DNA from 3 places in the Saccharothrix sp. BKS2 genome. Region 2 is predicted to be linked to each of the others. Evidence: riboswitches for the same ligand, from Rfam matches in the RefSeq annotation. Region 2 holds a riboswitch; each other region holds the start of a gene.
What was found. A riboswitch is a leader RNA that binds a small molecule or an ion and turns the genes downstream of it on or off. The one in region 2 is predicted to bind cobalamin.
Positions count from the first base shown of each region.

Region 1: linked by a shared signal. The riboswitch ahead of cobN (cobaltochelatase subunit CobN) and the one ahead of Q5530_RS28125 (FecCD family ABC transporter permease) in region 2 are both predicted to bind cobalamin.
Region 3: linked by a shared signal. The riboswitch ahead of Q5530_RS13290 (hypothetical protein) and the one ahead of Q5530_RS28125 (FecCD family ABC transporter permease) in region 2 are both predicted to bind cobalamin.

Region 1 is NZ_JAUQOL010000009.1:181,127-188,759, reverse strand. Features, by position in the region: gene cobJ (precorrin-3B C(17)-methyltransferase) at 1-378, opposite strand, end outside; gene Q5530_RS20760 (precorrin-8X methylmutase) at 375-1,001, opposite strand; gene Q5530_RS20755 (hypothetical protein) at 998-2,005, opposite strand; cobalamin riboswitch at 2,013-2,150, shown strand; gene cobN (cobaltochelatase subunit CobN) at 2,184-5,726, shown strand; gene Q5530_RS20745 (ABC transporter substrate-binding protein) at 6,576-7,633, shown strand, end outside.
Region 2 is NZ_JAUQOL010000014.1:92,314-99,946, forward strand. Features, by position in the region: gene Q5530_RS28105 (S1 family peptidase) at 1-232, shown strand, start outside; gene cimA (citramalate synthase) at 213-1,826, opposite strand; gene Q5530_RS28115 (ABC transporter substrate-binding protein) at 2,025-3,005, opposite strand; gene Q5530_RS28120 (ABC transporter ATP-binding protein) at 2,999-3,751, opposite strand; gene Q5530_RS28125 (FecCD family ABC transporter permease) at 3,751-4,830, opposite strand; cobalamin riboswitch at 4,921-5,044, opposite strand; gene Q5530_RS28130 (3-isopropylmalate dehydrogenase) at 5,098-6,138, opposite strand; gene Q5530_RS28135 (S8 family serine peptidase) at 6,381-7,633, opposite strand, start outside.
Region 3 is NZ_JAUQOL010000005.1:495,183-502,815, reverse strand. Features, by position in the region: gene Q5530_RS13320 (flavin-containing monooxygenase) at 1-1,187, shown strand, start outside; gene Q5530_RS13315 (hypothetical protein) at 1,286-1,561, opposite strand; gene Q5530_RS13310 (TetR/AcrR family transcriptional regulator) at 1,797-2,420, opposite strand; gene Q5530_RS13305 (SDR family NAD(P)-dependent oxidoreductase) at 2,522-3,271, shown strand; gene Q5530_RS13300 (hypothetical protein) at 3,546-3,938, shown strand; gene Q5530_RS13295 (choice-of-anchor P family protein) at 3,904-4,821, shown strand; gene Q5530_RS13290 (hypothetical protein) at 4,871-5,245, opposite strand; cobalamin riboswitch at 5,355-5,482, opposite strand; partial or broken gene Q5530_RS13285 (VOC family protein) at 5,699-5,809, shown strand; gene Q5530_RS13280 (ThuA domain-containing protein) at 5,910-7,610, opposite strand.

The sequences.
Region 1 (7,633 bases), on a different contig from region 2:
CTCGGCCTCGTACCGGTGCGCCAGCCGCTTGTGCAGGTGCATGTAGGAGCCGTAGAAGAACGGGTCGCCCGCCGCCAGCACGACCACCACGCGCCCGGCGTCCAGGTGGACCGCCAGCCGCCGGGCGCACTCCTCGTAGAAGGCGTCCATCTCGCCCTGGTAGTCGTCCGAGTCCTCGGTCGTCACCGGGTAGACCAGCTGCTCCTCGACCTGGCCCGGCCGCAGGTACGGCGCGGCGATCCGGCGCGCCACGCTCCGGCCGTGCCGCGCGCTGTGGAACACCACCACGTCCGCCTCGGAGATCAGCCGCGCCGCCTTGACGGTCACCAGCTCCGGGTCCCCCGGACCCACCCCGACCCCGTAGAGCTTGCCGGTCATTCTTCCTCGCTCGCGATCGCGTTGACCGCCGCGGCGGTGATGGCGCTGCCGCCCCGCCGCCCGCGCACGACCAGGTACTCCAGACCCAGGCGGTTGTCCGCCAGGGCGTCCTTCGACTCGGCCGCGCCGATGAAGCCGACCGGCACGCCCAGCACGGCCACCGGTTTCGGCGCGCCCGCGGCGATCAGGTCCAGCAGGTGGAACAGGGCCGTGGGGGCGTTGCCGATCGCCACCACCGCGCCGGCCAGCCGGTCGCCCCACAGCTCCAGCGCGGCCGCGCTGCGCGTGTTGCCGATCCCCGCGGCCAGCTCGGGCACCCCGGGGTCGTCCAGCAGGCACAGCACCTCGTTGTCGGCGGGCAGCCGCCGCCGGGTCACGCCCGAGGCCACCATCCGCGCGTCGCACAGCACCGGGGCGCCGCCCAGCAGCGCCTCCCGCGCCGCCCGCACCACGTGCGGCGAGAAGTCCACGTCGTCGACGAGGTCGACCATGCCGCACGCGTGGATCATCCGGACCACCACCCGCGCCACGTCCGCGGGGAACCGCCCGAGGTCGGCCTCGGCCCGGATGGTGGCGAACGACCGGCGGTAGATCTCCGCGCCGTCCCTGACGTAGCTGGTCACCTGATCTCCTCGTACCCGTCGCCGGTGGCGACGAACTCCACCACGTCCCCGGCCGGTCGCCCGCACCGCCGGGCGCAGCCCGACCAGTGCGCGCGGCCCGCGTGCGGCGTGCCGACCCACCGGGTGACATCGGCCCGCACGTCGCTCAACGACTTCGCGCACCCCGGCCGCCCGGCGCACGCGCTCACCCCGTGCCACGGCGAGTCGGCCGAGGTGAACATCCCTCCCACGTCCGTGCCCACCGGCACGACCACGCTCCGCCACGGCGTCACCCGGACGGGAACCCCGGCCAGCAGCCGGGCGTCCCACCGCCCCAGCGGCACCCCGGCGACGACCACGGACCCGACCGGGCCCGGCGCCACGGGCGTCACCAGGGCGGGCAACCGCTCCTCGCCCGCGCCGCCCAGCGCCTCGGTGATCTTCCCCACACCGCCGTCCACTTCGGACAGCCGCCAGGCCGGGCCGCGCAGTTCCCGGAACAGCCGCGCGGCCGTCACCACCGCCGCCACCGGGTCGTCCACCCGCACGCCTGAATCGACGCCGGCCAGGAACAACGCGTCACCGACCAGTCCGATGTCACCCGCCAGCCCGCTGACCCCGTGACCGACGGTGACCAGGAACCGGCCGGGCAGGTCCGCCAGCTCCGGGACCGCGCACAGCGCCGCGTCGACCTCGTCGACCAGCGCCTGGTTGTCCGCCAGCGGGTCGGCGACGATGTTGCGCACCCGCTCGTGGGTCGCCGAGGGCAGCAACCCGGCCTCGCGCAACCGGGCCGCGAGCTCCAGCTCGGCCCCGTCGGCCAGGCCCCTGAGCTGCACGTTCGCCCGCGAGGTCAGCTCCAGGAAGCCGTCGCCCAGCTCCGCCGCCGCGCCCCGCAGCACGTCCACCTGGCGGGCGCTCAGCGTGCCGCCCGGCACCCGCACGCGCGCCAGCCCGCCGTCGGCGGCGCGGTGCACCTCGACGGCGCCGGGGCAGGCGTCCGGGCGATCCCGATCGGTGGACATGGGCTGGATGCTAACCACCATCTAGGGTGACTTCCGAACGGCGAAGCAACAGGAGGAAGCCGGTGCGAACCCGGCGCGGTCCCGCCACTGTGACCGGGAGTGGTTCCCGGGAGTCAGGAACTCCGCCCGCCGAACCCTACGACCTGGGGCGAGGACCCCCGAGGGATGGAGCCCGCACGTGATCCTGCTGCTGTCGACCTCCGACACGGACCTGCTGTCCGCCCGCGCGAGCGGTGCCGACTACCGCCTGGCCAACCCGGCCCGCACCGCCCCCGACGACCTGCCCGACCTCCTGCGCGACGTGGACCTGGTCGTCGTGCGCATCCTGGGCGGCCGCCGCATGTGGGAGGAGGGCCTGGACGCGCTGCTGGCCGGTCCGCGCCCCGTCGTCGTGCTGGGCGGTGAGCAGCACCCCGACGCCGAGCTGATGGAGCTGTCGACCGTCCCCGCCGGCGTCTGCGCCGAGGCCCACGCCTACCTGGCCCACGGCGGCGCGGCCAACCTGGCCCAGCTGCACCACTTCCTCTCCGACACGGTCCTGCTCACCGGCCACGGCTTCAGCGCCCCGGAACCGGCCCCCACCTGGGGGTTGCTCGACCGCGAGCGGCGGGGCACCGGCCCCACCGTCGCCGTCCTGTACTACCGGGCCCACCACGTGGCCGGGAACACCGCCTTCGTGCACGCCCTGTGCGACGCGATCGAGGCCAAGGGCGGCACCCCGCTGCCCCTCTTCTGCGCCTCCCTGCGCTCCGCCGACGAGGGCCTGCTGGCCGAGCTGCGCAAGGCCGACGCCCTCGTGGTCACCGTCCTGGCCGCCGGCGGCACCAAACCCGCCACCGCCTCGGCGGGCGGCGACGACGACGCGTGGGACGTGGGCGCCCTGGCGGCCCTCGACGTCCCGATCCTCCAGGGCCTCTGCCTGACCACCAGCCGCGCGGCCTGGGACGAGAACGACGACGGCCTGTCCCCGCTGGACACGGCCACCCAGGTCGCGATCCCCGAGTTCGACGGCCGGATCATCACCGTCCCGTTCTCGTTCAAGGAGGTCGACGAGGACGGCCTCACCGTCTACGTGGCCGACCCCGAGCGCGCCTCCCGGGTGGCCGGCCTCGCCGTGCGCCACGGCCGGCTCCGCCACGTCCCGCCGGCCCGGCGCCGCGTCGCGGTCATGCTCTCGGCCTACCCGACCAAGCACTCCCGCATCGGCAACGCCGTCGGCCTCGACACCCCGGCCAGCGTGGTCCGCCTGCTCGCCGAGCTGCGCGACCGCGGCTACGACATCGGCGACGACCTGCCCGGCGTGGCGAACCAGGACGGCGACGCCCTGATCCACGCCCTCATCGCGGCCGGCGGCCAGGACCCCGACTGGCTGACCGAGGAGCAGCTGCGGGGCAACCCCGTGCGCCTGCCCGCGACCCGCTACCGGTCCTGGTACGACACGCTCCCGGAGGACCTCAGGGAGGGCATGGAGCGCCACTGGGGCGAGGCCCCGGGCACCCTCTTCGTGGACGGCTCCGACATCGTCCTGGCCGCCCTGCGCTCCGGCAACGTCGTGGTCATGGTGCAGCCGCCGCGCGGCTTCGGCGAGAACCCCATCGCCATCTACCACGACCCGGACCTGCCCCCGAGCCACCACTACCTGGCCGCCTACCGCTGGCTCGAGGAGGAGTTCCGCGCCGACGCCGTGGTCCACGTGGGCAAGCACGGCAACCTGGAGTGGCTCCCCGGCAAGACCGCCGGCATGTCGGCGTCCTGCGGCCCCGACGCGGCCCTGGGCGACCTCCCGCTCATCTACCCGTTCCTGGTCAACGACCCGGGGGAGGGCACCCAGGCCAAGCGCCGCGCCCACGCCACCCTGGTCGACCACCTCGTACCCCCGATGACCCGAGCCGACAGCTACGGCGACATCGCCAGGCTCGAACAGCTCCTCGACGAGCACGGCGCCATCGCCGCGATGGACCCGGCCAAGCTCCCCGCCGTCCGGGCCCAGATCTGGACCCTCATCCAGGCCGCCAAGCTGGACCACGACCTCGGCCTGGAGGACCGCCCGCACGACGCCGAGTTCGACGACCTCCTGCTCCACGTCGACGGCTGGCTGTGCGAGATCAAGGACGTCCAGATCCGCGACGGCCTCCACGTCCTCGGCCAGGCGCCCACCGGGGAGGCCCGGGTCAACCTCGTCCTGGCGATCCTCCAGGCGCGGCAGATGTGGGGCGGGCAGACCGCCGCCCTGCCGGGCCTGCGCGAGGCCCTGGGCCTGGACAGCACCGACCGCGCCTCCACCGACCGGGTCGAGGCCCAGGCCCGCGCCCTGGTCCAGGCCATGGAGGACGCCGGCTGGGACCGCGCCACCGCCCGCACCCTCACCGAGGACCCGGACGTGGCGAGGATCCTGGAGTTCGCGGCCGACGAGGTCGTCCCGCGCCTGGCCCGCACCACCGACGAGCTGACCAACGTCCTGCACGCCCTGGACGGCGGCTACGTCCCCGCCGGCCCGTCCGGCTCCCCGCTGCGCGGCCTGGTCAACGTCCTGCCCACCGGCCGCAACTTCTACTCCGTGGACCCCAAGGCCGTCCCGTCCCGCCTGGCCTGGGAGACGGGCCAGGCCATGGCCGAGTCCCTGCTCGCCCGCTACCGCGAGGACACGGGGGAGTGGCCGCCCTCCGTCGGCCTCTCCGTCTGGGGCACCAGCGCCATGCGCACCGCCGGCGACGACATCGCCGAGGTGCTGGCCCTGATGGGCGTCCGCCCCACCTGGGACGACCAGTCCCGCCGCGTGACCGGCCTCGAACCGATCCCGCTCGCCGAACTCGGCCGCCCCAGGATCGACGTCACGGTCCGCATCAGCGGCTTCTTCCGCGACGCGTTCCCCCACGTCGTCGCCCTGCTCGACGACGCGGTCCAACTGGTCGCCGACCTCGACGAGGCCCCCGCCGACAACTACGTCCGCGCCCACACGCGGGCGGACCTGGCCGAGCACAACGACCGCCGCCGCGCCACCCTGCGCATCTTCGGCAGCAAGCCGGGCGCCTACGGCGCGGGCCTCCTCCCGCTCATCGACAGCCGCAACTGGCGCGACGACACCGACCTGGCCGAGGTCTACGCGGTCTGGGGCGGCTACGCCTACGGCCGCGACCTCGACGGCGCGGAAGCCCGGACGGACATGGAAACGGCCTACAAGCGCATCGCCGTGGCCGCGAAGAACATCGACACCCGCGAACACGACATCGCCGACTCGGACGACTACTTCCAGTACCACGGCGGCATGATCGCCACGGTCCGCGCCCTGACCGGGAGGACCCCGGCCGCCTACATCGGCGACAACACCCGCCCGGAGAACGTCCGGACCAGGACCCTCCACGAGGAGACGAACCGGATCTTCCGGGCCCGGGTGGTCAACCCCCGCTGGCTCTCCGCGATGCGCAAGCACGGTTACAAGGGCGCCTTCGAACTGGCCGCGACCGTCGACTACCTCTTCGGCTACGACGCCACCACCGGCGTGGTCGCGGACTGGATGTACGAACAACTGGCCGCCACCTACGTCATGGACCCCGAGAACCAGAAGTTCATGACGGAATCCAACCCCTGGGCCCTCCACGGCATCGCCGAACGCCTGCTGGAAGCCGCGAACAGGGGCATGTGGGAACACCCGGACCCGAACACCCTGGAAGCGCTGCAAGCCATCTACCTCCAGACCGAAGGCGATCTGGAAGAAAGCTGAACCAAAGGCAAACCGCACCCCGACCGACAACCGAACAAAGCCTGCCGCGCTCGTCCTCTCCCGTATGGCCTGGGCGCAGCCCTGCCGCGCTTGTCCAGGGGTGTCGCACGCTTTTCGCGACACCCCTGGACAAGTGTGGTTGCCTCTGGCAGGTCATACGGGAGAGGACGAGCCCGAGCTCTTCCCCCTCCTGGCGGCCTGCCATGCGGCGAGCTGCTCTTTCTTTGTCTCGTGAACCAATAAATTCGGTTCACGGACGACGCTCGCCGCTGGGCAGACCTCCGGGGGGAAAGGCAACGGCTCGTGTTCCCCCGCATGGCCTGCCAAAGGCAACCACCCTTGTCAAGGGGGCGTCGCGAAAAGCGTGCGACACCCCCTTGACAAGCGCGGTAGGGCTGCGCCCAGGCCATACGGGGGAACACGAGCTGCCCCGCGGTTCGACAAGCGCGCGATGTCCGTGGTTGGTCCTGTGTGGAGTGCGTGTGTGAGTGCCCGGCGAGCGCGCATGATCGCGTGACACGGATCTGCAACAGATCGACAACTGAGACGGCAACGGGGAAGTGTGGAGTCGTCAACGTGGGACTCTGGGGTCCGGAACGCGGAACTCGCAGGTCGGGGCCTCGCGCTTCGCGGTAGGGGTAAACCGAGAGTGTCCGACCGGTCTACGGATGGTGCCTGAACGGACCATCCACGACCCCGCTAGCAGAATCGTTCCAGCGGCGCAAATGTCGCAACGTCGGTAACAGCGCGGACACGGGAGCTTGACACAACTCCGTGGTGCGAACCACACTCCCCCAAAACCTGGGAGCGCTCCCAGAACGTTCACCGCCGATCAACTGAGGAGTTCTCGTGCGCTACCGTCGAGCGGGCTTGGCCAAGGCAGTGGCCTGCACCGCAGTGGTCGCCCTGGCCGCCTCGGCCTGTGGCTCGGGTGGTTCCACCACCACCTCCGATGGCAAGACCGTGCTGACGGTCGCCACGTTCAACGAGTTCGGCTACGAGGAACTCTTCAAGGAGTACGAAGCCGCCAACCCGAACATCAAGATCGAGCAGCGCAAGACCGGTCAGGGCGCGCCCCACCACCAGAACCTGTTCACCAAGCTGGCCGCGGGTTCCGGTCTCGCCGACGTCGAGGCGATCGAAGAGGGTTACCTGGCCCAGGTCATGTCGAAGTCGAGCCAGTTCGAGGACCTGAAGGAGATCGGCCCGTCCGATGTCCGCGAGGACCGCTGGCTCCAGTGGAAGGTCGACGCCGTCACCACCAAGGACGGCAAGCTGATCGGCTACGGCACCGACATCGGCCCGCTGGCCATGTGCTACCGCAAGGACCTCCTGGAAGCCGCGAACATGCCGTCCGACGCCGAGGGCGTCAAGGCGCTGTTCGAGTCCTGGGACACCTACTTCGCCGCGGGCGACCAGTACGTGAAGGCCACCGGCAAGGCGTGGTTCGACTCCGCCTCGCAGGTCTTCAACCCGATGCACAACCAGGAGAAGGTCGGCTACTTCGACCAGGACGACAAGCTCGCGATCGAGACCAACAACGACAAGAAGATCTTCGAGCAGGTCTCCGCGGCCGTCCAGGGCGGTCAGTCCGCCAAGCTCGTCGCCTGGAGCGACGAGTGGAAGCGCGGCTTCAAGGAGTCGGCGTTCGCCACCAAGGTGTGCCCGTCGTGGATGCTGGGTGGCATCCGGGACAACTCCGGCCCCGAGCACAAGGGCAAGTGGGCCGTCAGCGCCACCTTCCCCGGCGGCGGCGGCAACTGGGGCGGTTCGTACCTGAGCGTCCCGAAGCAGGGCAAGAACAAGACCGAGGCCGCCAAGCTGGCCGCGTGGCTGACCGCGCCCGAGCAGCAGATCAAGGCGTTCACCGCCAAGGGCACCTTCCCCAGCCAGACCCAGGCCCTGAT
Region 2 (7,633 bases):
CGTCCAGGCCAGGAACGTGACGGTGCACTACCCGGAGGGGTCGGTCTCCGGGCTGACTCGGACCACCCTGTGCACCGAGCCCGGCGAGCTGTGGAGCCCGGTGTTCGCCGGCTCCCAGGCGCAGGGCCACCTCCTGGGCGGCAGCGGGAACTGCTCGACCGGGGGCGTGAGCTACTTCCAGCCGCTGCGGCAGATCCTGACCGCCGAGGGGTTCACGCTCGTGACGGGCTGACCCGCGTCGCCTTGTGCGCCAGCGCGTCGCACAGGGCGAGCCAGCTGGCCTCGACGATGTTGCCGTGCACGCCCACGGTGGTCCACTCGCGCTCGCCGTCGGTGGACTCCACGAGCACGCGGGTGACGGCGTCGGTGCCATGCTCGGCCGAGTTGTGGCGGGTCCCGGGGAGGATGCGGACCTTGTAGTCGTTGAGCTCCACCGCGTCCAGCCAGGACAGGTGGGGCAGCAGCGCCTTCCGCAGCGCGGCGTCCAGCGCGTGCACCGGCCCGTTGCCCTCGGCGGTGGCGATCACCCGCTCGCCCGCCACGTGCACCTTGACCGTGGCCTCGGACACGATGACGCCGTCCTGGCGGTGGTCGAGCACCACCCGGTAGGACTCCAGCTCGAACGGGGCGTCGTCCAGTTCGGACAGCTCCGCCTTGAGCAGCAGCTCCAGGGAGGCGTCGGCGGCCTCGAACGACCAGCCGCCCGCCTCCAGCTCCTTGACCTTGCGCACGGCGCTGGTCAGGGCGTCGGGCCGGCGGGTCAGGTCGATCCCGAGCTCGCGTCCCTTGAGCTCCAGGCTGGCCCGACCCGCCATCTCGGTGACCAGCACCCGCATGTCGTTGCCGACGGTCCCCGGGTCGATGTGGTTGTACAGCTCCGGGTCGACCTTGATCGCGCTCGCGTGCAGGCCCGCCTTGTGGGCGAAGGCCGACGACCCGACGTACGCCTGGTGGGAGTCGGGTGCGATGTTCGCGATCTCGGCGAGGGCGTGGGAGACGCGGGTGAGCTCGGCCAGCGACTCGTGCGGTAGCACCTGGAGGCCGAGCTTGGTCACGAGGTTCCCCACCACGGCGAACAGGTCGGCGTTGCCGGCCCGCTCGCCGTAGCCGTTGGCGGTGCACTGGACGTGGGTGGCGCCCGCCTGCACCGCGGCGAGGGTGTTGGCCACCGCGCAGGACGTGTCGTCCTGGCAGTGGATGCCGACGCGGAAGCCCGTGCGGGCGACGACGTCGGCGACGGTCTCGGCCAGGCCCAGGGGCAGCTGGCCGCCGTTGGTGTCGCAGAGCACGACCACGTCCGCGCCACCCTCCACAGCGGACTCCAGCACCCGCAGCGAGGTGTCCGGGTCGAAGGCGTGGCCGTCGAAGAAGTGCTCGGCGTCGACGAAGACGCGGCGGCCCTCGTCGACCAGGAACCGGACGGTCTCGCGGACCATGGCGCAGTTCTCCGCCACGTCGGTGCGCAGGGCCCGCTCGATGTGCCGGCGGTCGGACTTGGCGACCAGCGTCACCACCGGCGCCTGGCTGTCCAGCAGGGCCCTGACCTGCGGGTCCTCCGTCACCACCACGCCCGCCTTGCGGGTGGAGCCGAAGGCGACGAGCTGCGCGTGCTTGAGCGTGAGGTCCCCCGCGGCGGCGCGGGCGAAGAACTCGGTGTCCTTGGGCAGCGCGCCCGGCCAACCGCCCTCGATGAAACCCACGCCCAACGAGTCGAGCAGCCTGGCCACGGCCAGCTTGTCGGTGACCGAGTAGGAGATGCCCTCGCGCTGGGCACCGTCCCGCAGGGTCGTGTCGTAGACGTGGAAACTGTCGCCGAGGGGGGTCACGAGGGGGCTCCTAGGGGATCGCGGAAAACAAAAAGACCCCCCGCAGGATGCGAGAGGTCGGCGCGCCGGGTGCTTCGAGGAGCACTTACCCGACGCGCTGGGCAATAATGACCACGGTGTGGAGAGCCACGTCGGCGATCGTGCCACAACCCGTCCGCGCTGACCATGCCACGGACGGGTTGTCCCACATGATGGGTGTCAGGCACCGGCCAGGAACCGGGCGAACGCCTCGACGGCGGCCGGGTTGCGCGGCGATTCGACCAGTGCCGCGTAGGGCAGCACGAAGAACCTCTTGTCCCTGATGGCGGGCACGTCCTCGAGCGGTTCGTAGGACTCCAGGAAGGCCCGCTTCTGCTCGGGCGTGCTCGCGTCCCCGTCGGCGTAGTCGTTGATCAGGACGACCTCCGGCGCGCGGGCGACGACGGCCTCCCACCCGACCGTGGTCCAGCTGTCGTCGAGGTCGCCGAAGACGTTCTCGCCGCCCGCCTTCTCGATGATGTCCTGCGGCGCGGCGTTGCGGCCGGAGGTGAACGGCTGGTCCAGCCCGCTGTCGTAGAGGAACACCCTCGGGCGCTTCCCGGTGACCAGCCGCTGGGCCTCGGCCACCTGCTCGCGGTAGCCGGTGATCAGCCGTTCGGCCCGGTCCTCGACGCCGAAGATCCGGCCGAGGTTGCCCAGGTCGGTGTAGAGGGCCTCCAGGGGCGGCATGATGCCGCGCTGCTTCGCCACGCCGTTGCGGCACGCCTCGGTGAGCTGGTAGGTGGCGATGCCGAGCTGCCCCAGCGAGTCCGGGGTGAGCCCGGTGCTCTCGGAGAAGCCGTAGTTCCAGCCCGCGAACACGAGGTCCGCGCCCACGCCCTGGACCAGCTCCTTGGTGATCTTCTCGCCCAGGTGCGGCACGCGCTCGAAGTCGGCCCGCCAGGGCGAGGACGCCACGTCGCCGGTCTTGGCGGAGGAGGAGATGGTGTAGCCGGCCATCCGGTCGGCCAGCCCGAGCGCGAACATCAGCTCGGTGATGCCGGTGTCGTTGGTGACGACCCGGGAGGGTGTCGCGTACTCGACCTCCCGGCCGCAGTTCGTGACGGTCGTGGTGCCCGTGCCCGGCGGTTCGGCGACGACCCGCGCGCCGCACGCCGTCGTGGACAGGACCGCGGCGAGCGCGATGAGCGTTCTCAGCACGGGGTGGCCTCCTGGTGGTCGAACAGCAGTTGCGGCACCCCGGTGGTGGGGTGCGGGACGACGTGGGCGCGCACGCGGAAGACCTCGGCCAGCACCTCGGGGGTGAGCACCTCGGCGGGCGTGCCGCTGTGCGCGACCCGGCCGCGGTCGAGCACGTGCAGGCGGTCGCAGTGGGCGGCGGCGAGGTTGAGGTCGTGCAGCACGGCCAGGACGGTGACGCCCAGGCGGCGGACCAGGGCGAGCACGGCCAGCTGGTGGCTGATGTCCAGGTGGTTGGTCGGCTCGTCGAGCACCAGCACCCTGGGCCGCTGGGTCAGGGCGCGGGCGATGAGCACGCGCTGCCGCTCGCCGCCGGAGAGGGTGAGGAAGCCGCGGTGCGCGAGGTGGGCCGCGTCCACCCGGGCCAGGGACTCGCGCACGATGGCCTCGTCGTCGGGGCCCGCGCCGTGGGGCAGCCGGCCCATGGCGACGACCTCGGTGACGGTGAAGTCGAACTCGACGTGGCTGTCCTGGGTGAGCGCGGCCAGGTCGCGGGCGGTGTCGCGGACCCGGGTGGTGGTGATGTCGCGGCCGTCGAGGCGGACCACTCCCCCGTGCGGCTTGAGCGCCCGGTAGGCGCAGCGCAGCGTGGTGGACTTGCCGCTGCCGTTGGGACCGACGATGCCGTGCACCTCGCCCGTGCCGGCGGTCAGGTCGACGCCGCGCAGGATGCCGTCGACGGCCAGCCCCTCGATCCGGACCTCCATCAGCGACCCCCGAACACGTAGCCGCGGCGGCGCAGCAGGAGCACGAAGCACGGCACGCCCAGGGCGGCGGTGATGACGCCCAGCGGCAGCTCCTCCGGCGCGGCGAGCAGGCGGGCGGCAACGTCGACCCAGATCAGGAAGCAGGCGCCGGCGAGCGGGGCCACGGCGAGCACCCGGCGGTGGTCCGCGCCGACCAGCAGGCGGACCAGGTGGGGCAGCACCAGGCCGACGAACCCGACCGCGCCGCTGACCGCGACCAGCACGCCGGTCATGGCGGCGGTGACCAGGAACAGGGTGCGGCGGGTCCGGGGGACGTCGACGCCGAGGGTGGTGGCGGTCTCGTCGCCCATGGCCAGGGCGTTGAGGTGCCGGGCGCGGGTGGTGAGGTAGGCGGTGCCGGCGACGACCACGGCCGCGGCGACCGGCACCGACGCCCAGGTGACCCCGCCCAGGCTGCCGAGCAGCCAGAACAGGGCGGCGCGGGCGGCCTCACCGCGCGGCGCCTGGAAGACCAGCAGCATGGCGATCGCGGAGAAGCCGTGGGCGAGGGCGGTGCCGGTGAGGACCAGGCGCAGCGGGGTCAGCCCGCCCCGGCCGGCCACCAGGTAGACCAGGGCCGTCGCGGCCAGGGCGGACAGGAACGCGGCGGTGGACAGGGCGTAGATGCCCAGGGAGGCGAACAGGCCGGTGGTGGCGACCGCCGTGGCGCCGACGCTCGCGCCCGAGGAGATGCCCAGCACGTACGGGTCGGCCAGGGCGTTGCGGACCACCGCCTGGACGGCCACGCCGACCGCGGCCAGCCCCGCGCCCACGACGGCGGCCAGCAGCACCCGGGGCAGCCGGATGTCCCACACGATCCGGTAGGGGCCCGCCTCCGCGGCCTGGACCACCCCGCCCGTGACGGCCGCGTGCAGGTAGCGGACCACGTCGTCGAACGGCACGGGCACCGGGCCGAGGGCCACGCCGCACACCACCGAGACCGCGAGCGCGACGGCCAGGGCCGCGCACGCGCCGGTGGTGGAGAAGGCCGGTCCCGCGGTGGTCGGGTTCGTCGGGGTCACCGGGTTCGTCGGGGTCACCGGGCGCCTTTCGGGCGGGTGGCCTCGACCGGGTGGCCCCGGTCCGCGGCGGACCGGCGCGCATCCGTCCCGCAGACCACGGCAGGAGTGGAGCTTCTTCCCACCGCCCGCGGGTGATCGGGCTGGCCGAAGGCGACTTCGGCTTACCGTTGCGGGTCAGCGCCGGACTCTCACCGGACTTCCCCCGCGGGCGACGCTCGCGACCCTAACGCGAAGGGCCACCACGACCGTGTCGTGGTGGCCCTGATCACGCGTCCGGGAGGGCGGTCAGGCCCCCGTGCGGACGTTCGACGACACGAGCGCGGCCAGGCGGTCGCCCACCGCGTAGGTGGCGCCCGGCGACGAGTGGTCGCGGGTGGCCAGGTCGAAGGCCACCGACGCCTCGATCCGGCGCGCCGCCTCCGACTCGCCCAGGTGGTCGAGCATCAGCGCCACCGACAGCACGGCGGCCGTCGGGTCGGCGATGCCCTGTCCCGCGATGTCCGGCGCGCTGCCGTGCACCGGCTCGAACATGCTCGGGTTGCGCCTGGTCACGTCCAGGTTGCCCGAGGCCGCCAGCCCGATGCCGCCGGTCACGGCCGCCGCCAGGTCGGTCAGGATGTCCCCGAACAGGTTGTCGGTGACGATCACGTCGTAGCGGCCCGGGTCGGTCACCAGGTGGATGGTGGCCGCGTCCACGTGCTGGTAGGCCACGGTCACGTCCGGGTGCTGGAGCGACACCTCCTCGACCACGCGCGACCACAGCGAGCCGGCGTGGGTCAGGACGTTGGTCTTGTGCACCAGCGTCAGGTGCTTGCGCGGCCGGTTGGCCGCCCTGGCGAACGCGTCGCGCACCACCCGCTCCACGCCGAACGAGGTGTTGATCGACACCTCGGTCGCGATCTCGTGCGGGGTGTCCTTGCGCAGGAGCCCGCCGTTGCCCGCGTACAGCCCCTCGGTGCCCTCGCGCACGACCACCATGTCGATCTCGGGCGGGTCGGCGATCGGGCTGCGGACACCCGGGTACAGCCGGGCCGGGCGCAGGTTCACGTGGTGGTCGAGTTCGAACCGGAGCCGCAGCAGCAGGCCGCGTTCCAGGATGCCGCTGGGCACGGACGGGTCGCCCACGGCACCGAGCAGGATCGCGTCGTGCTGGCGGAGCTCACCGAGCACCGATTCCGGCAACAACTCACCTGTGGCGTGCCAGCGCGCCGCACCGAGGTCGTAGCGGGTGATCTCGGCCGCGGGAACGACCTCACCGAGCACCTTCAGGGCCTCGGCGATGACCTCGGGCCCGATCCCGTCCCCTGGGATCACTGCGAGCCGCATCCACACACCTCCCAGGTATCAGTCCCATGTCGCGGGACTAGTTCTCAATGCGAAAGGCTACCGGGCGCGGAGCGTGAAAACGCACTCGGAACACACCTACGGGGCGATGTCTCCCGGACTGCGGGACACCCGAACGGTTCAAGGCCCCCGAACGGGTGTCGCCCGATGCGCTTAAAAGGCTCTGGCCGGCCGGGGCAACCCCCGACCGGCCAGAGCGTGGAACGTCGATCAGCCCACCGGGATCAGTCCGCCGAGCGGTTGCCCGTCTTCCCCTTCACCTTCACCACGTCGGCGCGGTCGCCCGTCGCGTTGTGGTGGTGCAGCAGGAGCAGGCTGTCCGCGCCGTCGGCGGCCAGCGCCGCGGCGTCGCGGTTGACCACCAGCGCGGTGCCGGGGCGCGCCTGGTAGGACAGCGCGGCGTCGCCGCCGCCCTGGACCCACAGGCCCGGCTTGAGCGGGTCGAACGACAGCGGGCTCGGGATCGAGTCCACGAGGCCGTCGCCGGCGCCCGGCGCCAGGTAGAACCCGGCCACGCCCACCTGGTACGAGATCCGCGAGGTGTCCGCCGAGGCGTCGATGCCCAGCGCCGAGAGCAGCACCGGCAGGACCACCACGTTCGTGTCGAACACGTTGGTGTCGACGTCGCCGAACTGGCCGTTGACGCCCTGGATGTCGACCGTGGCGCCCGTGTTCAGGTCCACTGTGCTGGCGACCAGCAGGTCGGTGTCGGTCAGCTTGGTCGCGAAGACCTCGTAGTCGAACGCGCCGTCGCCGTCGGTGTCGATGTCGACGAACGGCACCGTGTTGCTGCCCAGGTTGTACCAGTTGCTCCAGGTGGCGACGCCGAACGCGAGCAGCGCCTCCTCCGGGTTGCCCTGCGCCCTGGCCAGCGGCGCGGTGGACGCGGCGCCGACGTAGCGCAGGTCACCGCCCTTGGCCGTGTCGTTGAGCGTGCAGTTGGTGGTGACGTTGCGGCGGCACTCCGGCAGCCTCGGCGAGGACGCCTGGAGCTCCAGCGCGCTGACCAGCGACTGGTAGGCGCCCTGGTTGAGGCCCCGACCGGTCAGGTTCAGCACCGCCTGGCCCTGGCCGTTGGCCTTGACGCTGCTCGGCGCGTTGATGTCGGCCACCGGCTTCGGCGCCGAGTACACCGGCACGCGCAGCGCGACCGAGGAGCCCGACTTCGGGGTGAGCACCACGCGGCCCGACGCGTCGGCCAGGAACTGGCGCGGCACGTCCAGGTGCAGCGGCTCGATCGTCGGGTCGACGGTCTTGCGCAGCGCCTTCGGGTCGTCGATCTTCAGCGTGACCTTGACCCGGGCGACGCCGCGCGGGGACACCCGGACGGTGTTCGCCGACAGCTCGTAGCGCACGCCCGGCATCTGGGTCAGGGCCTCGTAGCCCACGGTGTAGTCGACGAACCGGGTGGACTTGTTGACCACCTTGATGGTCTTGGTCAGCGACACCGGCTTGGCCACCTCGACCACGCCGAACG
Region 3 (7,633 bases), on a different contig from region 2:
CGACCGAGGACGCGCGCTGGCTGGTGGAGGTCGAGCGCACCGACACCGGCGAGCGGCTGAGCCTGACCTGCGGCTGGCTGTTCTGCGCGAGCGGCTACTACGACTACGACGAGGGCTTCACCCCGGGGTTCGAGGGCCGCGAGGACTTCCGCGGCACGATCATCCACCCGCAGCACTGGCCCGAGGACCTCGACCACGCCGGCAAGCGCGTGGTCGTCATCGGCAGCGGCGCCACCGCGATCACCCTCGTCCCGGCCCTGGCCGACACCGCGGCCCACGTGACGATGCTCCAGCGCTCACCCACCTACGTCATGCCCGTGCCGTCGGTGGACCCCGTCGCCGGACTGCTGCGCAAGGTGCTCGGCACCCACCGCGCCTACCCGGTCATCAGGCGCAAGAACATCGCCCAACAGCGCGCCGTCTGGCTGTTCTGCCAACGCTTCCCCAAGGCCGCCCGCCGCCTGATCCGCCGCGTCAACACCAGGCAGCTCCCCGAGGGCTACCCGGTCGACGAGCACTTCCGCCCCACCTACGACCCGTGGGACCAGCGGCTGTGCGCGGTCCCGGACGGCGACCTGTTCCGGGCCATCCGCGGCGGCCGGGCCTCGGTGGTGACCGACCGGGTCGAGACCTTCACCGAGCGGGGCGTGCGACTCGCGTCGGGCCGCGAACTGGAAGCCGACGTCATCGTCACCGCCACCGGCCTGAAGCTGCGGGCCATGGGCGGCATCACCCTCACCGTGGACGGCGCGCCCGTGGCCCTGCCCGACACCGTGGCCTTCCGCGGCATGATGCTCAGCGGCGTGCCGAACTTCTCCTTCGCCATCGGCTACACCAACGCGTCCTGGACGCTCAAGGTCGGCCTGCTGTGCGAGCACTTCTGCCGCCTGCTGGCGCACATGGACGCGCACGGGTACGACACGTGCCGCCCGGACACCGGCGAGGGCCCGATGACGACCCGGCCGCTGCTGGACTTCGCCGCCGGTTACGTCCGTCGTTCGCTCGACCAGTTGCCGCGCCAGGGGGAGCGGGCCCCGTGGCTGATGTCGATGAGCTACCACGGTGACGTGAAGCTGCTGCGCGACCGCCCGGTGGACGACGAGCACCTGCGGTTCAGCCGCAGGCGGGGCAGCGCTCCGGAGGCGCCTTCGCGGTCGGTGCCGGGCACGCGGTCCGCGCCGCGCTGAACCACCCGCCCCGCCCCGGTCCGGGGCGGCGAACCGCGTCCGGCGCACCGTGGTGGCGCGCGGCACGGCGGCGGTCGGGGCGCTCGTCGGCGAGTTCGTCAGAGGCGATCGCTGACCCGATCGGTCAGCAGCACCGCGACCACGCCGACCGCCACCACCAGTCCCACCGCCCCCACCGCCTCCAGCGCCCGCTCCCGGGCCTGCGCGTCGCCCCACAGCCACATCGACGCCCAGCCCGCCAGCACCAGCCCCGCCACCGAGCCGATCGAGCACACCGCCCGCCGGTAGGAGCACCACCAGGTGCAGGACCCTGGCCGGGCGTGCCGGCACAGCGCCTCACCCCGGATGTCCCGGGGCAGCTGGACGGCGCTCACAGCTGTGCTCCGCACAACCGGCACCGGTTCCGGTTCGGCGCGGGCGAGGGCACGTGCACCCCTGCTTCTCCCACGGGGCACGGCGCGACGACATCCATGCCGTCGAGTGTGGCACCACCCGGACCCGACACCGGGTCGCGTCACCGCAATGGGCGCTCGCCGTGTCGCGCACAGCGCACTGGTGACCACGCACACCCGTTCGCGACGTACGCCCGCCCTCCGTCCGCGGCGTGCGCTACCGGCGTGGACGCTGTCGGGGTGGACGCTGTCGGGGTGGACGCGGGAGGTGGGCCAGGGCCGTCTCCGCGATGCCCCGCAGGGTGTCCTCGTCGGTCCCGGCCTTGCCGAGGGCCTCGATGCCGCGGTGAACGGCCAGCAGCAGGCCGGCGAGTTGCCGCGGGTCGGCGGCGGGGTCGAGGTCGCCGTTGCGCCGGCACGCCTCGAGGTCGGCGGTGATGGCCTGGTGGATGCTCTCGAAGGTCTTCAGCGAGCGAGCCGCCACCACCTCGTCGTGCTCGGCCAGCTCCGCAGTGCCCTTGGCCAGCAGGCAGCCGCGGTGGCCGGGCTCGGCGCAGGCGGTCGCGTGGTCCAGGAAATAGGCGGTGAGCCGCTCGAACGCCTGCTCGTCGTCACCGCCCAGCCGGCGGTTCGCCGAGGAGATCGCCGCGTTGCAGTGGTCGTCGAACACCCGGTGGAAGAGTTGGCGCTTGCCGCCGAACGCCCCGTACAGGCTGCCCTTGCCCAGCCCGGTGGCCGCCGCGATCGCGTCCATGCTGGTGCCGGCGAAGCCGGTCGTCCAGAACTGGTCGCGTGCCGTGTTCAGCACGCTCTCCTCGTCGAACTCCCTCGGCCTCGGCACCCCCGCAGTCTAAGCGTTCTTGACTGGATCGTCCACAACGCTCTACGTTGTGGACGATCCGGTCAAGAACAGGTTTTCGACGAGAGTGGGGAATTCAGGCGATGAGTGGACTCCTGGACGGCAAGGTGGCCGTGGTCACCGGTGGGACGAGCGGGATCGGGCTGGCCATCGCCCGGCGGTTCGTCGCCGAGGGCGCGCAGGTCTTCGTCACCGGCCGCCGGCAGGACCGGATCGACGCGGCGGCCGCGGAGCTCGGACCGCGGGCCGTCGCGGTGCGGTGCGACGTGGGGAACCTGGCCGAACTCGACGCCCTCTACGAGGTCGTCGCACAGCGGTCGGGCCGGATCGACGTCCTGGTGGCCAACGCGGGCGGCGCGGTGCCGGCCGTCCTCGGGGACATCACCGAGGAGCAGTTCGACAGCATGTTCGCCACGAACGTGAAGGGCGCGGTGTTCGGGGTGCAGAAGGCGATGCCCCTCCTGTCGAAGGGGGCCTCGGTGATCCTCATCGGGTCGAGCACGTCCTCGCGCCCCGACCGGGGCATGGAGGTCTACGGCGCGACCAAGGCGGCGCTGCGCAACTTCGCCCGCAGCTGGACGCTCAACGCGCGGGAGAACGGTTTCCGGGTCAACGTGCTGAGCCCGGGGCCGATCCGGACCCCCGGCCTGCTCGGCGTCGTCCCCGAGGACCGGCGGGACGACTTCGTCACGATGTTCGAGACCGTGCTCCCGGCGGGACGGCTCGGCGACCCGGACGAGGTCGCGTCGGCGGCCCTGCTCCTGGCCTCGGACACCGCCACGTACGTCAACGGCGCCGAGTGGTTCGTCGACGGCGGGTACACGAGCGTCTGACGAGCGCGACCGGGATTGCCGGCGCGGTGGCGTGCGGTTCGGGGAACAGCCCGGCCGGCGAAATTCGACGTGACAAGGCATTCCTCACCTCTGCCGACCAGGGCCCCGAGTACAACAGCGGTCACCCGGGTGATCGACCGACACCGGGCTTGGGGCGATCAGGTGAGCACACGCGGCCAAGTGGGTGCCGACCCGCTCGCCGCGCTGATGCACTCCCGCACGGCGACGACGGAACCGGTGCTCGACGTTCCGCACCCAACAAGGGAGTTCATCGGTGACCACCCCATCACCCCATCGCCACCGGCGCAGGCTCCTGCCGGCCATCACCGCGGCACTGACGGCCGTGCCGCTGTCGGTGGCCCTCACCGCCGTCCACCCCGTCACCGCGACGGCGGAGCCCGGTGTGCCGCAGGCGCCGGTGGTGGTGTTCGCGGAGGACTTCGAGAACGGTCAGGGCACCACGCCCGCCCTGCTCACCGCCTACACCGGCTTACCCCCGGTCAACCAGACCTACGACGCCGATCCCGCCTGGCTGACCGCCTGCAACGGCTGGCTCGCCTCGCTCCAGCAGGCCACCACGACTCCGCCCGGCAGCAGTTGCGGCAGCGGTGACTGGCAGGGCGGTCCGGACCATGGCCGGAGCCCTGGGGCAGTGGGCGGGCGGTGACCCGGTCGCCAACCACGCCGTCACCGCCTACACCGCGGGCAACCCGGGCGCGGGCAAGGTGCAGTTGCGCACGGAGCAGCCCATCCCGCCGGCGGCGCCCGACCGGTTCCTGACCTTCTCGGTGGACGCGGCCGAGCGGAACTGCTTCGCCAACCACGCGCTGTTCGAGTTCTACCTGGTCGACGGGTCCACCGCCATCCCCACCTCCACCACCCCGATCGAGCCCTGCGCCAACCCCTCGACCGTCATCGGCGGCACCGCCCGGGTCGGCCTCGACGCGCCGGGGTGCGCCTCGGTGCGCTTCACCCCGCCGGTGCTGGTGTTCGACGCCCACGCCCACGGCGGCAGGCTGACCGCACCGCTGGTCGGCGTCGGCCCCCTCGCGCCGTCCGACCTGAGCTGCACCACCCAGCCCGGCCTCGACGTGGACCAGCTGCTCGGCGCGGTCCTGCCGGGGATCGGCTCGCTGGGCGTCGTCGACACCGAGGCGCGCGGCGTGGTCGACGGCGACGGCGAGCGCACCGCCACCGCGCACGCCCGCACCGCCGGCGTCGCCCTGCTGGGCGGCCTGGTCACCGCCGACGAGATCCGCGCCAGGGCCGCCGCCGCCGAGGACGCCACCGGCGCGGTCACCACCGCGGGCGGCGTCGAGCTGGTCAACCTGCGCGTCAACGGCGTGCCCGTGGTCAACCCCGCGGTCGACCTGACCATCACCGTCCCGCTCGTCGCCACGGTCGTGGTCAACGAGCAGCGGTCCCTGGCGGGTGGCGCCGGCGTCGCCGTCAACGCCCCGCGCGTCCGCCTGCTCACCGGCACCGAACTCGTGATCAGCCACGCGAGGGTCACCCTGACCCGTCCCGGCGCCCCCTGCCCGACCAGCTGATGCCACCGGGTGGGGCGGTGGACACCACCGCCCCACCCGGCGACGTCGTTCAGGTCGTGCGCGGTGGGGTGCGCGCGTTCGGCGGTGTCACCACCCTGTCCCGGAGCGAGGCCGGTGGTGGCACGACACCGGGGCCGCCGCCGCTGATCCAGTCGATCACCTCGCGCAGTGCCCGGTCGTCGAGGACCCGCCCCAGCCACAGGGGTTTGGCGCCGGCGGCGCGGGCGGCGGGCGAGGGGTGGACGACCAGCAGGTTGGAGTGCGCGCAGGCGTCGAGGCAGTCGGACAGGCGGACCTCGGCGGTGCCGTCGAGCGCTTCGCGCAGCACGCGCACCTGCCCGTCGTGGTCGACCTGCGGGTGCTTGCGGGTGGTGCCGCAGCAGCACCCCCGGCAGACGGTGACGCGCGGGCGGTCCTCAGGCACGGTCCACCGCCCGCGTGATGGGCAGTGGTGGTGTTGACGACGTCAGGCGCATGGTGGAGCCGCCCTCTCTCGGGGAGATCCGCCCCGGTGGGTGAGGAGGCGACGGCGTGAGTCTCCTGACTCCCGGATCGACGCTCGTCCCGGCCTTCCCACCCCCGCTGGGGACGGTGGCCGCGGCGGGATCTGCTCCCCGGTCACAGTGGCGGGACCGTGCCGGAATGTCACCGGCTTCCTCGTCCGCCGTCGCCTGTGGTCGTCCGGATTGTGGCAACGAACCACCCGCGGTCCACGCCGGGGTGACCGGTCTCACGAAAGGAGGTCCGGACCCGAAGCGCCCGGACCGCGGTCGGTGTGTTCGGCGATCCGTCGACGCGCGGCGACCAGCTCGGCATTCTCGGTGCTGGTGGTGCCGGGTGGTCGACCTGAGTGGATGAGCTCTTGGCGGCGCGGGGCATGGGTGGTCCGGTCGCCGATGTCGAGGTGGCCCGCCTCGTCGGCCTCGGCGCGGTGGCCGTGCGGGAGTTCGAGGGCAGGGTGCGGATGGCGGACCCGGAGGGCGACGAGTTCTGCCTGCTGCGCCGACCTCGTCGCGCAACCCCGAAGGGGTCCCGCCGCGCGGGAGCACGCGGCCGGACCCCTCGACGGACTACCGGGCGTCACCCGGTCACGGCAGGGTCCACTTCTGGTTGGCGACGTTCAGGCAGTCCCAGATGTGCAGCGCGGTGCCGTCGGCGGAGCTGTTGCCCGCCGCGTCGAGGCAGCGGCCCGACTGGGGGTTGCGCAGTCCGCCACCGGACTGCGCGGCCCACTGCTGGGCGCCGGTGCCGTTGCAGGTCCACAGCTGCGTCACCGTGCCGTTGGCCGTGCCGCCGGACCGCACGTCGAGGCACTTGCCGAGCGCGCGGACCGTCCCGTCGGTGGACACCGTCCACTGCTGCGCGGCCGTGTTGTTGCAGGTCCACAGCTGGACCTTCGTCCCGTCGGCCGTGCCCGAGTTGTCGACGTCGACGCACTTGCCGGCGAGGCCGGTGATCTGCCCGGTCCGGGTGCCGCTGCCGGAGAGCTCCTTCACCCGGATGTTGCGGAACGACGCCTCGTCGCCGTCACCGTGGTTCTGGATGCCGATGTGGCCCTGTTGCAGGCTGCGGACCGGGTCGGTGTTGGTGAAGTCGTTGATCTTCACGCCGTTGAGGAACACCTGGAGCCGTTCGCCCTCGACGAGCAGTTCGAACGTGTTCCACTCGCCGACCGGGTTGAGCGCCCCGTCCCGGGCGGCGACGTCGGCCGACTTGAACCCGTACACGGCGCCGGTGGTCCGGTCGGCCGCGTCGGTGGCGTCGATCTGGATCTCGTAGCCGTTGTTGACCGCCGACCACGGGTCGCTGCTCGCCGGGAACCCGATGAACACACCGGTGTTGTCGTCACCGGCCAGCTTCCAGTCGAGCTTCAGCGAGTACGACCGGAACTCCTTGGCCGAGTGCCAGAGCATCCCCAGGCCGCCGTGCGAGGTCAGGGTGCCGTCGGCGAGGGTGAAGCCGCCGGGACCCGCCTGGCTCCAGCCGTTGGTGTTGGAGCCGTTGAACAGCGACGTGTAGCTGTTCTCGGGTCGGCAGTCGGCGTCGGTCGTGCCGGCCGCGTAGCGGATACCGCCGAGCAGGTGCGCGCGGAACGCGGGCTCGGCGAAGCTCTGCTCGGTGTGCCCGCCACCGGTGTACCAGGACCGGCCGCCCTGGTAGGTCTGGCACCAGGCGATCGGGTGGTCGCCCATGTTGCCGCCGGAGTACGTGCCCTCGTCCAGGCGCGCCAGCACGTGCACGTTCGACCTGGGGTTGGCCTGGAAGTTGTACCACTCGTCGGTGCGGACCCAGTCGCCGCCGAGGTGGGACGACGAGGCGTGCGCCCGGTCCTCCACCCGCACCGTCGCCTGCTGGATCGACGGGTGGGAGTGGAAGTACCCGCCCACCAGGCCGCCGTAGAACGGCCACTGGTACTCGGTGTCGGACGCGGCGTGCACGCCGACGTAGCCGCCGCCGGCCCGCACGTAGGACTCGAAGGCGGTCTGCTGGCCGGCGTCGAGGACGTCACCGGTGGTCGACAGGAAGACCACCGCCCGGTACTGGACCAGGTTGGCGCTGGTGAAGACCGCGCCGTTCTCGGTGGCGTCGACCGTGAAGTTGTTGGCCGCGCCCAGGTCGCGGATGGCCTGGATGCCGTTCGGGATGGACGAGTGCCGGAACCCCGCGGTCTTGGAGAAGACCAGCACCTTGTAGGAGGGGTCGGCCGCGGGCGCCGGGACCGGGACCACGGCGAAGATCATCACCGCCGATGCGGCGATCGCCGACAGCGCTGTTCGCAGTCGAGACATCAGTAGCTCCTCGTTGGGTTGCG